Regions from separate parts of the Virgibacillus dokdonensis genome, predicted to be linked through region 2. Evidence: riboswitches for the same ligand, from Rfam matches in the RefSeq annotation. Region 2 holds a riboswitch; each other region holds the start of a gene.
What was found. Region 2 has a riboswitch for S-adenosylmethionine ahead of B2C77_RS01625 (methionine ABC transporter ATP-binding protein). Riboswitches for the same ligand answer to the same signal wherever they lie in the genome.
Positions count from the first base shown of each region.

Region 1: it holds a riboswitch for S-adenosylmethionine, as region 2 does, so the genes downstream of both, B2C77_RS05100 (homocysteine S-methyltransferase family protein) here and B2C77_RS01625 (methionine ABC transporter ATP-binding protein) in region 2, are expected to answer to the same signal.
Region 3: it holds a riboswitch for S-adenosylmethionine, as region 2 does, so the genes downstream of both, metK (methionine adenosyltransferase) here and B2C77_RS01625 (methionine ABC transporter ATP-binding protein) in region 2, are expected to answer to the same signal.
Region 4: it holds a riboswitch for S-adenosylmethionine, as region 2 does, so the genes downstream of both, B2C77_RS19790 (YezD family protein) here and B2C77_RS01625 (methionine ABC transporter ATP-binding protein) in region 2, are expected to answer to the same signal.

Region 1 covers NZ_LT745763.1:717,601-722,674, reverse strand. The annotation lists gene B2C77_RS05115 (YuzF family protein) at 1-4, shown strand, start outside; gene B2C77_RS05110 (manganese catalase family protein) at 20-916, shown strand; SAM riboswitch class I at 1,188-1,289, shown strand; gene B2C77_RS05105 (methionine biosynthesis PLP-dependent protein) at 1,385-2,485, shown strand; SAM riboswitch class I at 2,749-2,850, shown strand; gene B2C77_RS05100 (homocysteine S-methyltransferase family protein) at 3,081-4,130, shown strand; gene B2C77_RS22470 (DUF4177 domain-containing protein) at 4,264-4,467, opposite strand; gene B2C77_RS05085 (VanZ family protein) at 4,865-5,074, opposite strand, start outside.
Region 2 covers NZ_LT745762.1:269,743-274,816, forward strand. The annotation lists gene serS (serine--tRNA ligase) at 1-977, shown strand, start outside; SAM riboswitch class I at 1,249-1,355, shown strand; SAM riboswitch class I at 1,491-1,594, shown strand; gene B2C77_RS01625 (methionine ABC transporter ATP-binding protein) at 1,790-2,821, shown strand; gene B2C77_RS01630 (methionine ABC transporter permease) at 2,811-3,461, shown strand; gene B2C77_RS01635 (MetQ/NlpA family ABC transporter substrate-binding protein) at 3,571-4,389, shown strand; gene B2C77_RS01640 (M20 family metallopeptidase) at 4,411-5,074, shown strand, end outside.
Region 3 covers NZ_LT745763.1:1,478,686-1,483,759, forward strand. The annotation lists gene pckA (phosphoenolpyruvate carboxykinase (ATP)) at 1-711, opposite strand, end outside; SAM riboswitch class I at 1,038-1,150, shown strand; gene metK (methionine adenosyltransferase) at 1,486-2,691, shown strand; gene asnB (asparagine synthase (glutamine-hydrolyzing)) at 3,265-5,074, shown strand, end outside.
Region 4 covers NZ_LT745763.1:3,925,784-3,930,857, reverse strand. The annotation lists gene B2C77_RS19800 (hypothetical protein) at 1-1,518, opposite strand, end outside; gene B2C77_RS19795 (ABC transporter ATP-binding protein) at 1,511-2,305, opposite strand; SAM riboswitch class I at 2,739-2,843, shown strand; gene B2C77_RS19790 (YezD family protein) at 3,002-3,175, shown strand; gene B2C77_RS19785 (bifunctional homocysteine S-methyltransferase/methylenetetrahydrofolate reductase) at 3,340-5,074, shown strand, end outside.

The sequences.
Region 1 (5,074 bases), on a different contig from region 2:
CTAAAGAAGGAGGCTTCTCATGTTTAAGCGTGAAAACCGCATGTTAATTGAACTGCCTGTTCCTGAACACGGCGATCCTAATGCTGCAGCAGCGGTCCAAGAATTATTAGGTGGGAAATTTGGCGAGATGTCTACATTAAATAATTATATGTTTCAATCGTTCAATTTCCGCCAAAAAGATAAGCTTAAACCATTTTACGATCTTGTAGCAAGTATAACAGCTGAAGAGTTCGGCCATGTTGAACTTGTGACGAACACAATTAATCTACTTTCAAAAGGAAACACCTTTTACACGGGAAACCCAGATGTAACCCCGTTACGCGAAGGAAAAGACAGTCGAAATACGTATCAATTTATCGCTACTGCTCAAACAGCACTTGTAGGTGACTCCATGGGTCGAGCATGGACAGGAGATAATGTCTTTAGTAGCGGCAATCTTGTCTTAGATTTACTACACAATTTCTTTCTTGAAGTCGGCGCTCGTACACATAAAATGCGCGTTTACGAAATGACAGAACATGAAACAGCAAGAGAAATGATTGGTTACTTATTAGTTCGTGGAGGTACACATGTGCTAGCCTATGCGAAAGCATTAGAAATCGCAACAGGCGTTGACGTTAAAAAGCTTATCCCGATTCCTGATTTATCGAACACGAAGTTTGATTATGCTCGAAAATTTGAAGAACAAGGATTGGCAAATGTTTTATACACGTGGAATGATGTGGGAGATTATAACGATATCCGACAAATTTGGAAAGGAGACAATCCAGAGAATGGGGAGAAGCTAATCGTCAAGGAAGGAACACCAAAAGGAGGCCCTGTTCCTAATTTAGAAGACCTTCCTGAACAATTTGCACCTGGCATTGATAAAGATGATTATCAAAAAATCGCTAAACGGTTAATGGAAAACATGTAAGTATGATGAACTCCTTGAACACCACGGAGTTCATCATGGAATATTTATGTAGAAACCACATTTAACTGATAGTAGTTCTTAGAAAACTTGGCTTGTCACCAAGCCTTTCGAAAGCCTTTGTTTTTCGTATACGATAAACCAAAAAATTTATACCTTCCTATAGTGCAAAAAAAAATTTTATCGGAAGCCTAAATCGATTAAAAAATCCCCTTGACTTTTATTCATTTTCCTTGTATTCTAATATTCAAACTTTTAAAATTCAATAGACATTTTCTTATCCAGAGAGGTGGAGGGACTGGCCCTTTGATACCTCGGCAACAGACCGCATGCGGTACTGTGCCAATTCCAGAAGCATAGCGCTTGAAGATAAGAAGAAGCTCCTTTTCGACATATTAGGAAACCTCTTCTTATTTCAAGGAGAGGTTTTTTGCATCCTCTCCTTGTAACCATTTTTAAGGAGATGATAAAATGTTACAACAAACGCGTGAAACAAACATGGTGCAACTAGGAAATCGAAGTGATGCTCGCACTGGCGCAGTTAATCCCCCTATTTATTTATCAACTGCATTCAAACATGATGGGATAGGGCAGTCAACCGGGTATGATTATAGCCGTACAAAAAACCCTACCCGATGCCTGTTAGAGGAAGGTGTTGCGCATTTAGAATCTGGTAAGCAAGCCTTTGCTTGTAGTTCAGGCATGGCGGCTATCCAGCTTGTACTTTCCCTTTTTCAAGCTGGTGATGAAATCATTGTTTCAGCAGATATTTACGGGGGAACGTATCGTTTGTTGGAACAGTACAACAAAGCATACAATTTCAAGATCTGCTATGATCCTTTTACCAACTTCAAAGAAACGGAAGCAAACATATCTAACAAAACAAAAGCAATATTTATTGAAACACCGACAAACCCTTTAATGCAAGAAATAGATATTGCCTCCATCGCTCACCTTACTAAAAAATATAATCTATTACTTATTGTTGACAACACCTTCCTTACGCCATATTTGCAACGCCCTTTAGAACTTGGCGCTAATATTATTCTACATAGTGCAACAAAGTATATCGGCGGGCACAATGATGTATTGGCTGGCATAGTAGTTGCTAACGATGAACCGATTTGTGAACAACTCGCTATGATGCATAATGCATCTGGGGCAGTGCTTTCTCCATTTGATTGTTGGCTGTTAATTAGAGGGTTAAAAACGCTTTCCTTGCGTATGGAAAAGCATGAAACAAATGCCCGAGAATTAGCCCATTTTTTAAGCAACCACCAAGCAATAAAAGAGGTGCTTTATCCTGGCAAAGGTGGTATGTTATCTTTTCGTTTACACGATAGCAAGTGGGTAGACCCTTTTTTACAGCAAATGCAACTGATTACCTTCGCCGAAAGTCTAGGCGGTGTGGAAAGCTTTATCACGTATCCAGCGACACAAACACATGCGGATATTCCCCTTAATGAACGTACCAAGCGTGGCATTGATGACTGTTTATTACGCTTTTCGGTCGGAATAGAGCATGTGAATGATTTAAAACATGATTTGCAGAACGCATTACAGGCATTTTAAATTTGGGCTTGCCGGAACTTTATAATAAAAGTTGTATTTTTATGAAAAAAACATCATAGAAAATGAAATGTTGGCTCTCATCCACTACTAGACGCAGAAGTTTCTAATCTATAAAATATTTTCGAAATAGGTTGACATTTATTTTTTTCGTATATAGTATAGTTCATATTCTGAATGATAAGATTTTACACACTGTGAATTTAATGGCGTTTTTAAACATTGCCAACTGTAAATCTTTATTATTCCACAACTTTATAGGATTTATCTTATCCAGAGAGGTGGAGGGACTGGCCCCTATGATACCCCAGCAACAGGCATCTTTTGCACTGTGCTAATTCCAGAAGCGTAACGCTTGAAGATAAGAAGAGACAACATTTGGAAGCTACCCTCTTCTTATTCATAAGAAGGGGGTTTTTATGTTCCAATAATTCACGATGGAAGCTCACATAGGTGAAGCAACTAAGAAAACGATTTTTTAATGAAAGGTGGGCGTAATTTTTCCATGAATTAAATCCGGAAGTCGTAGCTCTTGCTACATACTTCGTGCCACATTTTTTACAAAGCAAAGGTTTCAAAATAAAAGGAGGAGTTTAAGATGAAACGCAGCTTACAACAAAGATTGCAGGAAGGTACGGTTATTGTGGGAGAAGGTTATTTATTTGAATTAGAACGCAGGGGGTATTTACAAGCAGGTTCTTTTGTACCGGAAGTCGCATTAGATAATCCACAAGCTCTGAAACAAGCTTATCGCGATTTTATGAATGCAGGCTCAGACGTCGTACTGGCGTTTACTTACAATGGGAATAGAGAAAAGATGCGAATTATTGGTAAGGAAGAATTGCTCGAGCCGTTGAACAGAAATGCCATTCAACTAGCAAAAGAAGTCGCCAAAGAACATCCTGTAGAAGAAGCACTCGTTGCTGGAAACATTTCTAACACGAATATTTTCGATCCGAATGACCCAGCTTCCAAAGAGCAAGTAAGGAGCATTTTTGCCGAGATGGTGCAATGGTGTAAAGAAGAAGGTGTTGATTTCGTAAATGGAGAAACATTTTATTATTATGAAGAAGCTCTAATCGCTTTAGAAGAAATTACGAAACAAGAACTCCCAGCCGTCATCACTTTTGGTCTTATGGGAGAAAACATTCTAAGGGACGGGTATACCGTAGAGGAAGCTTGCCAATTATTATCTGAAAAAGGAGCGCTCGTCGTCGGAATGAATTGCTTCCGTGGCCCTGATACCATCCAGCCCTTTGTAGCTAAAATAAGAGATACAGTCAAAGGTTATGTTGGGGCACTACCAATACCTTATCGAACAACAGAGGCGCACCCAACCTTTTTCAACTTGCCGGATGGAGGTTGCAGTTGCCATTTACCTACAGAAACGACATTCCCAACGGCACTTGATCCGCTTTATCACAACCGCTACGAATTAGCCGCTTGGGCGAAAGAAGCAAAAGACATCGGTGTGAACTATATTGGCTTATGCTGTGGCGCGTCGCCTGCAATGTTACGTGCTGTTGCAGAAGCTGTCGGTAAAGAAACGATTAATTCCAAATACTCGCCAAATATGGAAAAACACTTTTTATTTGGTACTGACAAAACGTTGAAAAAACATAATTTAGAATACCGAACTAAGGCTTAGAGGGTTGCTGGATAAGCATTTTTAAAAATATCATCCGCTGACAAGTTTTGATTTAGAGAGGAACTCCCCATCAAAGCAGTGACGGGGAGTTCCTTTAAATATGATTTGAACATCTATTTATATTTTACGTTCTTTATATCGCTTTTCTTTTAAAAATGATTTGGTTAAAGTTCACACTAATATCCCCCATACTCCCACCAATCTGAGGAATAACGTTTACTAATTCCCAACCTTGTTTTCCGTATTCATTTAATTTATCTTCAGATTCCTCTCGATCAGCTGAAGTGATCCCTAATGTCCAAGTTTCTACCGCATATTCCCAGCACCCACGTCGAATCTCCTTTCCATAAATAAGATTGCTTTTATTATCCTTATTTTTTCATATATACTAAAAAGATTAATAATCCAGCTGATACAGAGATAGCAGATAGCTAAGTGAATGAATATTGCATTGCTCGTTATCTTTGCTATTTCTACTCCCACAACAAAAATCGGAAATCCTGTCCAAATAAAGAAGGAAAATAGAAGGATTACCAAAATCATTAGCATAAACATATAATCTTTTTTAAACAAGTTGAAAAAATGATGGATGTACAGATGCATATTAATCTATCCTATTTATTTCCTTTTAACCAGAAGCAAGATCGACATCTTCATTACTTTTAGAAACGGAGTACTTTTATCATTCGACAAGAACTGTGGACTTTCCTCTTTTGAAAGTGCATCTCAGTGTCTTATTTAAATCCTCTCCTGTTCACCAGCCTATGCTGTTGTTTATTCTTGATTAGCGTATTAAATAGTAAAAAAGGTAGATAGCCAATTACTCCTCCAAGTGTATTCAACAGCAAATCATCTACATCGAAGCTACCAAATTTAAAACTCAGTTGCACGAACTCGAACATAAAGCTTAAACATAATGTTGCAAGGACAATGTTGGTTAGATT
Region 2 (5,074 bases):
TCATGTTGTCTATTCCTAATATTCCTCATGAAAGTGTACCAATTGGTGAAGATGAAGATGATAATGTCGAGGTGCGGTGTTGGGGAGAGAAGACGCCATTTTCCTATGAACCAAAGCCTCACTGGGATGTAGCAACAGACTTAGACATCGTTGACTTTGAACGAGCTGGCAAAGTGACTGGGAGCAGGTTTGTCTTTTATAAAGGACTTGGTGCAAGATTAGAGCGTGCATTATGGAACCTGATGTTAGATTTCCATGTGGATGAACATGGCTATGAAGAAATGTTGCCACCACAAATTGTGAATCGAACTAGTATGACTGGGACAGGGCAATTACCAAAATTTGCAGAAGACGCCTTTAAACTAGAAGAATGGGATTATTATTTAGCTCCGACTGCAGAAGTGCCAGTAACAAATTATTATCGTGATGATATTTTAAAGATAGATGATTTACCGAAAAAATTTGCTGCATTTAGTAGCTGCTTTCGTTCTGAAGCAGGATCTGCTGGAAGAGACACAAGAGGTCTGATTCGTCAGCATCAATTTAATAAAGTCGAGCTTGTCCATTTTGTTAAACCTGAAGATTCCTATGAAACATTGGAAGTGTTAACAAATCATGCAGAGAAAATATTACAGTTATTAGAGCTTCCTTATCGTGTGATGAGTATGTGTACAGGAGATTTAGGCTTTACAGCAGCTAAGAAGTACGATATCGAAGTATGGATCCCTAGTCAGCATACGTATCGGGAAATTTCTTCTTGCTCTAATTTTGAAGACTTCCAGGCAAGACGTGCCAATATCCGTTTTCGTAGAGAAGCAAAAGCAAAACCAGAATTTGTGCATACATTAAACGGCTCTGGATTGGCTATTGGTCGAACTGTTGCAGCTATTTTGGAAAATTACCAGCAAGAGGATGGAACGGTTGTTATTCCAAAAGCATTGCGTCCATATATGGGAGGAAAAAAGGTCATTCAATAAGCCAATTCAAACATTTACTGTGAGTCAAATGGTAAATAGAAGAGCAAAGTCGCATTTTGGGCTTATTGACGAAGGCTGGAACAACGGTTCATGCATCTTTTTTTTAAAAGGAACATAGTCTGAAAGATAACAGGAAACATCCGCGGATAAAATTTTTATCGCAATAAAGGCTTGGCGATAGCCCATTTTTTCTAAAAATCTGTTTGACAAGTAAAGGAAACCGTAGTATGATATAACACAATATCTTGATCAAAAATAAATATAATATTTCTTCTTATTCAGAGAGGTGGAGGGAATTGGCCCTTAGAAGCCTCGGCAGCGGACTCGTAAGTAGTACTGTGCTAAATCCAACAAGCAAGCATGCTTGAAAAATAAGAAGCGGAAACCAATAGATTGGAAATCCCTTCTTATTTGTATAAGGAGGGATTTCTTTTTACGCAATAGGAAAGGGTGGAATTTTCAGAGTTTATAACTTAAGCAAAACGGTGGTGTTACCGCCAAAAAATAACATACTTCTTATCTAGAGAGGTGGAGGGACTGGCCCATAGAAGCCTCGGCAGCGGACTCATATGAGTACTGTGCCAAATCCAGCAAACAAGTAGTTTGAAAGATAAGAAGAGGATATGTATAAAAAATACCTCTTCTTATGGAAGGGGTATTTTTTATACTATAGGAAAGCATAAAAGTTTAAAGGTTTATAGTATAAGAACATCTTTGTTATTTTTGGAAAAGCTAGATCCATGGAATTGTTTCACATGGAACAATTGCCATACAAAGCGATTTTAAGTGAAAAAGAATGGGGGATTGGTTCAATGATTATATTTGATCAGGTAACGAAAGTGTATGAAGGAAAAGGTGAATCTGTTAAAGCATTGCACAACGTGGATTTACAGGTAAAAAAAGGAGAAATATATGGTGTGATTGGATTTAGTGGTGCAGGAAAAAGCTCGCTCATACGCTGTGTGAATGCTTTAGAACGTCCGTCATCTGGAAGAGTAATCATAGATGGAAAGGATCTCTTACAATTAACTGCAAAAGAAGTACGTGAAGCAAAACGGAATATCGGTATGATTTTTCAACATTTTAATCTTTTACATTCAAAAACAGTGTTTACGAATGTAGCGATGCCTCTACTAGTGGCAAAACGTCCTAAAGAGGAAGTGAGAAAAAGAGTATTAGAGTTACTCGCTTTTGTTGGTTTAGAAGATAAAGCAAACAGTTACCCCGATCAGCTATCTGGAGGGCAAAAACAACGCGTAGGGATAGCTCGTGCTTTAGTTACGAATCCGAAAGTGCTTTTATGTGATGAGGCAACATCTGCACTTGACCCAGAAACAACAAAATCTATTTTGCAACTGTTAAAACAGGTAAATCAGGCATATGGAGTGACGATTTTAATGATTACGCATGAGATGGGTGCCATCAAAGCGATTTGTGATCGGGTTGGTGTTTTAGATCAAGGAAAAATAGTGGAGTCGGGCAGTGTATTTCAAGTATTTTCAAAACCAAAAACAGCGATTGCTGCTAAGTTTGTACGTTCTGTGATGAATGACCATATACCGGAGTCGATTTATGCGTTACTTCGTGAACAGCGAGAAGACCGGCATATATATCGCATTGTGTTTGTCGGTAATAGTGCAGGCGAGCCTTTATTATCACAAGTTGCTAAAACGTATACCGTAGATGTCAATATACTGTATGGCAGCATTACAGAAATACAAGGGATTCCTTTTGGCAATTTAATCGTTCAATTTTCAGGTACAGAGAAGGAGATGAAACGAGCTTTGCTACATATTCATCAACAAAAGGTTACTGTAAAGGAAGTGTTAGCAGATGTTAGTTGATCAAGAACAACTCTTACAAGCTTTATGGGAAACGGTCGTCATGGTCGGCGTATCATTAATTTTCTCTTTTCTTATCGGACTTGTATTAGGTGTTTTATTAGTCGTATCGAGAAAGGGGCATCTTTGGGAAAATAAAATTATTTTCACTATATTAAACACAGGAATAAATATATTTCGTTCTATTCCATTTATTATTTTGATGGTAGCCGTTATTCCATTCACAAGGCTGATTGTTGGAACTTCGATTGGAACAGCTGCTGCAATTGTACCAATGATATTATTTGCTGGCCCTTATATTGCTAGATTAATAGAAAACTCGTTACTGGAAGTTGACCCAGGGGTTATAGAAGCAGCACAAGCAATGGGGGCAACGCCATGGCAGATTATGACTCGTTTTCTTTTACCAGAAGCACGAAGTTCGTTATTACTAGGCATAACGATTGCAACAATTGGTTTAGTAGGAGCTTCTGCAATGGCTGGAGCAGTTGGTGGAGGAGGCCTGGGTGATTTAGCTATTACATATGGCTACCAACGTTTTGACACGGTCGTGATGTTCCTTACTGTAGGGATCCTTATCATCATGGTACAAGGATTACAGTCCCTCGGAAACTACCTAGCCAGACGAGTGCGACGAAGATAATAAGGTTTACTGGGAACGTGGTAGGATATGCTTAGAGGAATACGTAGTAAGAATGAAAACAGGTGGATGAGTAAAAAACGCCTGAAAATATATACGAGGAGAGTTTTTTATGAAAAGATTAGCAGCTTTATTTTTCCTATTGATTCCATTAATTATTATTAGCGCTTGTTCTAGCAGTGAAGCTAGTTCCACGGTGAAAGTTGGTATTAGCGGTTCTGATACGACGATTTGGGATTATGTAGCGGAAAAAGCTAAGGATGAAGGGATAAACGTAGAAATTGTTCGTTTCTCCGATTATGTGCAACCTAATTTGGCTTTAGCAGAAGGAGAGATTGATGCAAATGCATTCCAAACGGTTTCTTATTTTGATGCGTTTATAAAAGAACATGATTTAGATTTAACACCAATTGCCACGACGGTCATTGCTCCAATGGGGTTATATTCGGAAAAACATGGTACCACAGAGGACATACCTAAAGGAGGGACGATTGCTTTAGCAAAAGAAGCTACCAATATGGGAAGAGGTTTATTATTATTACAGGACGCAGGTTTGATTAAATTAGCGGAAGACTTCGATGGCAATGGTGCTTTAGATAAAATCATTGACAACCCAAGAAATCTGCAATTTGAATTACTTGTTGCTGGGCAAACGCCAAGAGTCCTTCCTGATGTGGATGCTTCAATTATAAACAATGGAATAGCCGTAGACGCAGGATTAAGTCCATTAAAAGATGCTATATATCATGAGGATGAAACAGCTACAGCCTATATTAACATTATTGCTGTTCAGGAAAAGAATAAAGATGACCAAGTATTGACGAAGCTGGCAGAGATTTACCAAACCGAAGATGTAGCTAAATTTATTGAAAAAGAACGTGACGGAAATTCTATTCCAACTTTTGTGCCATTAAGTGAAATTGGCTACTAAATTTAAAATGAGGTGATAATAATGACGTTTACTACAGAAACGACAACGATTTGGAAACAGGAAATAGCAAAAAATATAGCGGCTAATAAGGAAAGATATATTCAGATTAGTCATGATATCCATGCTCATCCTGAAATTGGAAATCAAGAAACATATGCTGCTAAAACATTAACAGATATTTTAGTGGAAAATGGCTTTGATGTTCAATTGGATGTGGCAGGGCATGCTACTGCGTTTATCGCTAGAAAGAAAAGTGCTTTGGACGGAAGGAGAATTGCGTTTTTAGCGGAATATGATGCTTTACCAGAGATCGGTCATGCATGTGGTCATAATATCATTGGTACGTTAAGTGTTGGTGCTGCCATTGGTTTAAGTCAAGTAATCGATGAAGTAGGTGGTGAAGTAGTAGTCTTTGGAACGCCTGCTGAAGAAGGTGGACCGAATGGCAGTGCAAAAGGCAGCTTTGTTAAAGCTAAAATTACAGAAAGCATTGATGCAGCCCTTATGCTTCATCCTGGTGCAGATACACGGCTGACAGGTCCTACATTGGCAGTAGATCCGCTCGACTTTGAATTTTTTGGTAAAACTGCTCATGCTTCTGCGCATCCAGATCAAGGAATTAATGCGTTAGATGGGGTTATTCAATTGTTTAATGGCATCAATGCTTTACGTCAACATGTTTCAA
Region 3 (5,074 bases), on a different contig from region 2:
TCCTGTTCCTGACAAACCAAAAAATAAGGCAACGTCACCTTCATTACCTACGTTAGCAGAGCAATGCATCGATAATACATTACGTTGTGGCAATAAATAGTTCATAACGGAAAAAATAGATTTTTTAATTTCACCAGCATACTCGGTTCCGCCTATTAATACAATACGTTGTTTAAATGATACAAGAATAAATGCTTCTGAATTTGTACCGTCTACTTTTGGGTTAGCTTTAAATGTTGGTGCAGATATAACAGTAAATTCTGGCTGATGCTTTTCTAGTTCTTCCTTCGTAGGTGTGATAAATAATTGTCTGGCAAAGAGATTGTGCCATGCATATTCATTAATCACTTGCAAAGGAAGACGGTATTCATGGTCTGCTCCAGCATATCCTTTAAAATGAAAGATTTCCGACTTGTTTTTTAAATAGGCAACGACTTTTTGATAAAGCTTATTGAAAGTCTCTTCGCTAACAGAACGATTTACCGTTCCCCAATCAACATACTTTTCGCTCATTTCATCTTTTACAATAAATTTATCTTTAGGAGAGCGACCAGTATAAGCTCCTGTTTCAGATTGAACAGCTCCAGTTGCTGATAACTTTCCTTCTTTTCTAGCTAAAATTTTTTCTACAAGTTGTGGTACAGATAAATTCGACAACAAATAAGGATGTGCATATAATTCGGTTACAAATGATTTTTCTACCGTTTTCATTAAAAATACCTGCCTTTTAACTCAAATTTATTCATGTTCATGTGTTTAATCTGTAAATAGTATAACACATTTATTCAAATAGTCCATACTAAATATGATAAAATATAAAAAATTAAAGAAGAATTAGTATGCCTCTCTGGTGTTTCTTATACTATAGGAAAGTATAAATTTTTAGGGTTTATATAATAAAAGAAAACAAAGGCTTTCTTCATAAGACTGGGTGACGAGCTAAGTTTTTCTAATAGTATGTGGGTAAAGTGATTGAAAATACACCCAAATTAATTGACAGGAACCTACTATTTAGGTAAGCTGAATTGCGAACGGATCTCTTATTCAGAGTTGGTGGAGGGACAGTCCCTAAGAAACCCAGCAACCATCACACATTTGTGAAAAGGTGCTAACCTGATGCAAGGTCATACGAAACCTTGAACAATAAGAGCGAAAGGATCGCTATTCCCTTTCCTCATGATAAGCAGGAAGGGATTTTTTATACTGTAGAAAAGTATAAAATTAGGGCTTATAGTATAAGGAAGACTACCGCTTTCGCCATAGGAACTTGGCGTTTAAGCCAAGCTTTTCTATTGTTAAATGTATACAGGTAATCTAGCGCAGGATAACTAGAAGTGTTTGTTCTTGTCATTATATATGCATATCTTATAATAATGATCATTTTAGATTTCTTTTGTTTATCGTGTGTCAGAGAAAACATCCAGTTAAGTAAATTTTCACGTTATATAGAGTTCCGTATCTGATTTTAAAGGAGGAAGTAGCAAAATGGCTACGAATCGACGTTTATTTACTTCTGAATCTGTAACAGAAGGTCATCCTGATAAAATATCAGATCAAATTTCTGATGCTATCTTAGATGAAATATTACAATCGGACCCTTATGCTCGTGTTGCATGCGAGACAACCGTTACGACAGGTCTTGTATTAGTGGCAGGTGAAATATCTACGACTACTTATGTTGACATCCCAGCAGTCGTACGAAAAACGGTTGAGGAGATAGGTTATACGCGAGCAAAGTTTGGTTTTGATGCTAAAACTTGTGCTGTATTAACGGCAATAGATGAGCAATCTCCAGACATTGCTGGAGGCGTAAATAAGGCATTGGAAGCAAGACAGGGACGAATGAGCGAGGAAGAAATTGATGCTATTGGAGCTGGTGACCAAGGTTTAATGTTTGGATTTGCTTGCGATCAAACGGAAGAATTAATGCCACTACCGATTTCTTTAGCACATAAGTTAGCTAAACGATTGTCAGATGTCCGTAAAAGGCGTATCTTGGATTACTTGAGACCAGATGGAAAAACACAAGTAACCGTAGAATATGGAGAAGATGGGCAGCCTATTCGAGTTGATACCATCGTTATTTCCACGCAACACCATCAAGATGCAACTGTGGAACAAATTGAAAAAGATTTATTAAAGCATGTTATTTTTCCAGTAGTCCCAGCACATTTGTTAGATGAAACAACAAAATACTTTATCAATCCAACTGGGCGATTTGTAATAGGTGGCCCACAAGGTGATGCAGGTTTAACTGGAAGAAAAATTATCGTGGATACGTATGGTGGTTATGCACGACATGGCGGGGGGGCATTTAGTGGTAAGGATGCAACGAAAGTAGATCGTTCTGCCGCTTATGCAGCAAGGTATGTTGCAAAAAACATTGTCGCTGCAAAATTAGCTAAGAGTTGTGAAGTTCAACTTGCTTATGCGATTGGTGTAGCAGAACCGGTGTCAATTGCTATTGATACGTTCGGAACAGGAATCGTTCGTGAAGAAGTATTGGTTCAAGCTGTGAGGAAGTTGTTCGACCTTCGTCCTGCTGGGATTATTCATATGCTTGATTTACAAAAGCCAATATTTAGAAATACAGCTGCATATGGTCACTTTGGGCGTACAGATGTTGTATTTCCTTGGGAAAAAACGGACAAAGTAGAAGAATTAATTGCATTAGTAAAAGAACAGCAGTAGAGTGAGCAAGGGCATGACTTTTCGGTCGCTGGAGAGGTCATGTTTTTGTTTTACTGTAAGGAAAGGTAAGAAAGAGTTTTCGATAATACCCTGCTTTATTCTCAGGTTCTTGGTTTGTAAAAGGTGACAGAAATGAGCAGACCAGCAAGCGATAGTGGGGTAGTTGTAAGATTTTCCATCCCGTTAAGTGGAAGTTTGGGGAATGATAGTTGATGCTGTTAAGCTAGCGGAGGATAACACGGGAGACTCCTCGAAAATGATTGCAATGTTTCGCTGACGTAACTTTCCTTGTCCTGTGGGAAAGCGCAGCGGGAAGCCCCCATAGAAAAAAAGCAATCTTTTTAGGAGGCTGAGCGCCAGCCCAAGGAAAGCGTAGTGTTTTTTCGTAGCGGTCACTAAAAGTGTACATAAATAGAGTGCTGGAAAGATAGAGGTTATAATTATGTCGAGAAAAATTTGACACATACCAAGTTTTTCTAAAAGTTTTTAACGAACGTTTGGTGTGGTATGATAGTAATGAAAAAATGATTCGTACCATACGTTACTATATTTAATGAGAGAAGGTAGACAGCTATGTGTGGTTTTATCGGAATGTTATTTGATAATCCTGTAGAACGAACAGAACAAGAAGTAGAACTATTTAAACAGCAAAATAATTTGATCACTCATCGAGGACCAGATGATGAAGGATACTATTTCGATTCTTATATTTCCTTGGGGTTCCGACGTTTGAGTATTATAGATATTGAAAGTGGCTCCCAGCCATTAAGTTATAATGATGAACAAATATGGTTAGTTTTTAATGGTGAAATTTATAATTATATTGAATTGCGTAAACAATTACTTGCAGAAGGTTATGCATTTCAAACGGATTCAGATACAGAAGTAATTGCAGCTTTATTTGCAAAACATAAAGAGGAGGCTTTTCAGCATTTAAGAGGCATGTTCTCCATTCTTGTGTGGGATAAAGAGACGGAGCAATTGTATGGAGCTCGTGATCCTTTTGGAATTAAGCCGCTCTTTTATTATGAAAATTCCTTCGGGACCACATTTGCTTCTGAGAAAAAAAGCATCACACTTATGATGGAACAAGAAAAAGTAGACAAAGATGCGCTACAGCATTATTTGAGCTTTCAATACGTACCTGAACCAATGACGATGACTGCTGGCATAAAAAAAGTAGAACCAGGGCATTATTTTATTAAAAAACCTGGACAGCCTATCCAATTTACGCGTTATTGGCATGCAACTTTCCATCCTGTACTTCGTGAAAAGCAGGACTGGATTAAAAAAATTCAAGACGTCATGTATGATTCAGTAAATGTGCATATGCGCAGTGATGTTCCAGTAGGTTCATTTTTATCTGGAGGAATCGATTCAACGTTAATTGTCTCCATTGCAAAAGAATTTAATCCAGCAATAAAAACATTTTCTGTCGGTTTTGAACGCGATGGATATTCTGAAGTTGATGTGGCCAAAGAAACAGCAGATAAATTAAATGTAGAGAACATTTCCTACATGATTTCCCCTCAAGAATATATAGATCATTTACCAAAGATTATGTGGCATATGGACGATCCATTGGCTGATCCATCTTGTGTACCGTTATATTTTGTTTCTAGAGAAGCTAGAAAGCATGTAACAGTGGTTTTATCTGGAGAAGGCTCTGATGAACTCTTTGGCGGCTACAATATTTATCGTGAACCGGATTCATTAAAGTATTTTGATAAAATGCCTTCTTTCATGAAAGGGTTGCTGAAACGAGTTTCTGCTGTACTACCTGAAGGAGTGAAAGGTAAAAGTTTTCTCGACCGTGGAACAACCCCATTGCGTGAACGTTATATTGGAAACGCAAAAATGTTTGAAGAAGAAGAGAAGAGGGAGCTATTAAAAACATATGATGAACAGTTATCTTATCAACAAGTAACTGGTAAGTTATTTGATGATCAAGTAAAAGATTATCCATATGTAAATCAGATGCAGTATGTGGACATCCATACTTGGATGCGTGGAGATATTTTATTAAAAGCAGACCGAGTAACAATGGCGCACTCTCTTGAATTACGAGTTCCATTTTTAGATAAAGAAGTATTTCGCATAGCGAATGAGATTCCAGTTGATTTAAAAATTGCCAATGGTACTACGAAAAGCTTGTTGCGTGAAGCTTCCAGAGGCATTGTCCCGGACCATGTATTAGATCGTAAAAAATTAGGGTTTCCTGTTCCTATTCGTCATTGGTTGAAAAATGAGTTAAATGGCTGGGCAAAACAACTCATTCATGAAAGTGAAACCGACCATTTATTACACAAAAACTATATCCTTCAACTTCTAGACGCTCATTGTCAAGGAAAAGGGGATTACAGTAGAAAAATTTGGACCGTGC
Region 4 (5,074 bases), on a different contig from region 2:
GAAAAATAAACCAACTACAAACATGAGTAGGAACGATTTCATCGTAGATCCACTTTGCTGTGTCGACTCAAATACTTCTGAAAATGGATACTTACGATTGTTTAGAACCTTATAACTGATTAATGTGTGTAGAATAGCTGTTATAAGGACAATCGCAAGGTCAGGAAGAATTCGTATAGAGAATATAAATAAAAAAACGATCGATAATAATAAATAAAGTGGTAAAAACAATTTAATAATAAACGCTTTTAGAGTGCCACTGTAAATAGAAGAATGATGAACGATTGGTGTAATTTGAAAAACCCATGCAGCTTTATATTTGCTAGAAAATTGGAGCATCATTACTACAAGGCCAATAAACATCATACAAAAATAAATGGTGAAATACATATTACTACGAGAAAGTTGCTCAATTGAATGTAGATTTAAATAGTTGAATTGGAAAATAAACGGAAAAACAAGAGATAATCCTAAGGTTGGATACACCTTTAGCTTAAAATCACGTTCTCTTGCCATAATAAGGGACGAAAACCGGAAAAATTGCCGTTCCTCTTTGTTTCTAAAAAATAAATGCTCCCACATAGCGTTCATATTCCATCGTTTCGGTTTAGATTTCTCTGTACTGTCCATAAGTTTTTGCAAATTACGCTCAAACGCCGGCATTAATTTATAATATAACATAACCGAAATAACTGGTCCGATGACTGCTAAAGAAGAAAGGATCACTATCCCAAAGGACGTATCGCCATTTAGTATAAATTCAAAAGGTGCGCCGAACCACATAGGAGGAATAAAAACATTCCACCAATTGAAATTATATATATAATTAAAATCAACTATTTCAAAAGCTCGAGCGACAATTTGGTAACCGATAACAATACCTACGGATAATAGGATTTGCACATAGTTAATAATATCCTTTAATTTCTCCCCACTGAAAAAACGTAAAATAAAAATGTATATGAGTGCTGTGATGGTCATGATGAACAGTATTAACAAAATAATTTCTACTAAAAAAAGCATTAAATAACCGATTCCATGTACAAATAACATAACGATAGCTGGAATGATAATAAACGCGCCTGTTAACATACTCATATAAATTGCAACATGGGTGATTTTTGCTGCGCTAATGGTTCTCGAATCAATCGGTTTCGTATGGAGAACTGTTTTGTCGCGAACATCTAGAAGTACTGCGGAAAAATCAGACACCATGGATGTCATTAAAATGAACATGGAAATACCAAAGATGAGGCTGATTTGGAAGATATAATTATCTCCAAAAAATAAAAAAGGAACGAGCATGACCCCGTATAATACATAAATAAATAATGATTTTACAAACTGATTGCTATCCTTTTTTTTATTTGATACATTTGAAGCAAATACTGTCGGTATTCTGCGCTCATCCATCGTAAGCTTCGTCTCAAGAATTTTACGCATCATGTGATAATCAATACGTAGCATATGGAAAAAAGGTTGTAGCAGATCAAGGATTTTTAAAGAGAATTTACTCATGATTATCACCATCAGTTACAATTTGAACAAACTTCTCTGCGGTTTGTTTATGTTCATCAAATCCTGTTATCTGGTTGAAAATACTTTCTAAAGAGCCTTGCTTATTTTGTTCGCGCAATTCTTCAAATGTACCATCTGCTGCAATTTCTCCATCCTTAAGCAGGACGATGCGATTGCTAATCTTTTCTACAACCTCCATAATATGTGAGGAATAAAAAATGGTCTTTCCTTCTGCAACAAGCTGTTCCAAGATGTCTTTAATGATGATGACACTATTAGCATCAAGCCCATTTAGTGGTTCGTCTAAAAAGATCAGATCGGGATTATGCAATAGGCTTGAAATAAGTAATACTTTTTGCCGCATTCCTTTAGAAAAAGAAGAAATACGTGTATGTAAAACATCTTCCATGTCAAATTGTTGCATAAGGCTTTTAGCTTTAGCAGCCGCTTTATTTTTATCCATGCCGTAAAGCTCACCGATAAATGTCAAATATTCATTAGCTGTTAAATTATCATAGATCTCTGCATTTTCTGGGACATAACCAATTTTACGTTTGTAGGAGTAATCACTTGTAGCAATATCTACTCCAAAAAGTTCTACCGTCCCACTATATTCTTCTATTAACCCGAGCATGATTTTAAGTGTAGTACTCTTTCCCGCACCGTTAGGCCCAATATACCCAATGATTTGTCCAGCATATACATCGAGATTAATGTTATTTAATACGCTTTTACTTCCATAACTCATGGATAAATTTCTTAACGACAATACTTTTTCAGTATACATCAAACTCACCTGCTTCCTAGAAAATTTTTAGAACCATGTATCCTAGTCCATGAGAGACTAGGAATCAAAGAAAAATTTGCTTCCATTTGTATTTGTGAAACAGAAATTAAGTAAATTATCACAACCTTCATATGGTCATTATACGATAGTTAAATCTAATTATCATTAACGATTTAAAATCTAACAAAAAAAGTCAATTTGTGGGTGGTGTTAAGGAATCATAAAAATCTAATATATATTCAAACAAGTGTGCTCGACAGCTAATGGAATTAGGTTTAATCCTATTGAACAACTATGAATAAGTCTGAAAAGCGCTTCGAGAATGTATGTATAAAACCTATTTGTATTAATATTTGCAAAAATTTTATAAATAAATTATTGACAATAATACACTTTCGGTGTAGAGTATTAAACAAATTTAATATTAGATGATTTCTTATCCAGAGAGGTGGAGGGACTGGCCCAGCGAAACCTCGGCAACAGACTTTGTTGAAGTACTGTGCCAATTCCAGCAAGCATTATGCCTGAAAGATAAGAAGAGCGATAGACTTATAAAATAATCCACCTCTTCTTATTTATCAAAAGGAAGAGGTTTTTTGTTATGAACAGGCGCTTTTCTTCCAAGGGCACTAGGCTTTTACAAGTTCCAGTTTGGTTACTTGTACTTTGAATAACATGAGAAGGGAAGATGGGAAAATGGGTAAATTGAATGAAGTACAATGGGAGTATGTAAGAAAAAGCTTAGATGCAATTGATTTCGGTTCTGTAGTCATTACTGTACACGCTGGAAGGGTTACACAAATTGACATAACGGAGAAAAAGCGGTTTGCGAATATGAATAACAATCATTCGTTACAAAATTCCAAATAAAGCACATGCCGATTAGACAACTAAAGGCATCTTTTACCTTTTCGATTATTTAATAAGGTGAAAGATGCCTTTTACTATGTTAAAACCATTTTTCCGCATGAACTGTTAGTAAGACCTATCATGAGTATGAGCAGATGATTTGATGCAAAGGAGGAGAAACCGACATGAGCTTATTACAACAATTACAAAATCAAATTTTAATTGCCGATGGTGCTATGGGAACGATGCTTTATTCCTATGGAATCGATCAAAGTTTTGAACAATTAAACATAACCCATCCAAATCAAGTTCAACAAGTACATGAAGCGTATATTCATGCTGGAGCAACAGTCATTCAAACAAATACATATGGTGCAAATTATATTAAATTAGCACGATATGGGTTGGAGGATCAGGTGAAAAGGATCAACCAAAAGGCTGTGCAAATTGCAAAGGAAGCTCGGCAAAAAGGAGTATCCATTGTAGGGGGGATTGGCGGTATTCATGGCGTTCAAGCTTTAAACGAAACAAAAGAGGAAATTAAGCGAAGCTTCCGAGAACAATTATATTGTTTGCTTTTGGAGGGAGTAGATGGGCTCATTTTAGAAACTTATTATAATCTCGATGAATTAAAGATGGTGTTGGAAATTGCTCGGGAGGAAACGAAAATCCCTATTATTGCAAATGTATCGATGCATGTTCCGGGGATTTTGGAAAATGGAACACCGTTGGCTGAAGCATTACAACAACTGGAAGCTTTAGGTGCTGATCTCGTTGGCGTGAACTGTCGTTTTGGTCCGTCGCAAATAATCACCTCTTTACAATCGGTTCCTATACCGAAAAGGGCTTTTTTAGCTGCTTACCCAAATGCAAGCTTACCTGCTTATCGCGATGGTGTACTTTATTACGAAAATGAACCGGATTATTTTAGGGAGTGTGCCAGCCAATTAAGAGAGCAAGGAGTTCGTTTAGTAGGAGGGTGTTGCGGAACAACACCTAACCATATTAAAGCATTAGCTGAGGGCTTGAATGCTACTAATCCTATTACTGAAAAAGTGGTAGACTTTCCAAAGCAGGATAGGGTGATGTTAAAAAGGAAACGAAAAGAAAAATCGCTGGCAGAATTAGCAAAAGAACGACATACCATTATTGTTGAATTAGATGCTCCCAAACATTTAGATATGACAGAATACCACCAGGGAATACAAGCATTGAAAGAAGCTGGAATCGATGCAGTAACACTTGCCGATAATTCGCTTGCAACACCGCGAATATGTAATACAGCTATTGCAACGATTATTAAAGAGCAAGGAATCAAACCGTTAGTCCATATAGCTTGCCGAGACCGTAATTTAATTGGCTTACAGTCGCATTTAATGGGATTGCACATTTTAGGAATTCATGAAATTTTAGCAATAACTGGCGACCCAACTAAAATTGGCAGTTTTCCAGGAGCAACATCCGTGTTTGATGTGAATTCATTTAAATTAATTGAACGAATTAAAAAAGGAAATCAAGGCATGTCATTTTCTGGGCATTCTCTAAGAGAACATACTGCATTTACCGTAGGAGCAGCTTTTAGTCCAAATGTGAATAATGTAGAAAAGGCGATTGCTCGATTGGAGAGAAAGATCGCAAGTGGTGCTGATTACATCATGACACAACCCATGTATAGCAAAGATAAAATAATTGCTTTGAAACAAGCGACCTCACATATAGATACTCCGATTTTTATTGGAATTATGCCATTAACGTCTACAAAGAATGCTGAATTTTTACACCATGAAGTACCGGGGATAAAGCTTACAGATGAAGCTCGATCTCGTATGAAAGCAGCAGAAGGAAATCGAGCACAATCAACAAAAGAAAGTATAGCTATTTCGAAAGAGCTACTTGATACAGCTTTAGAACATTTTTACG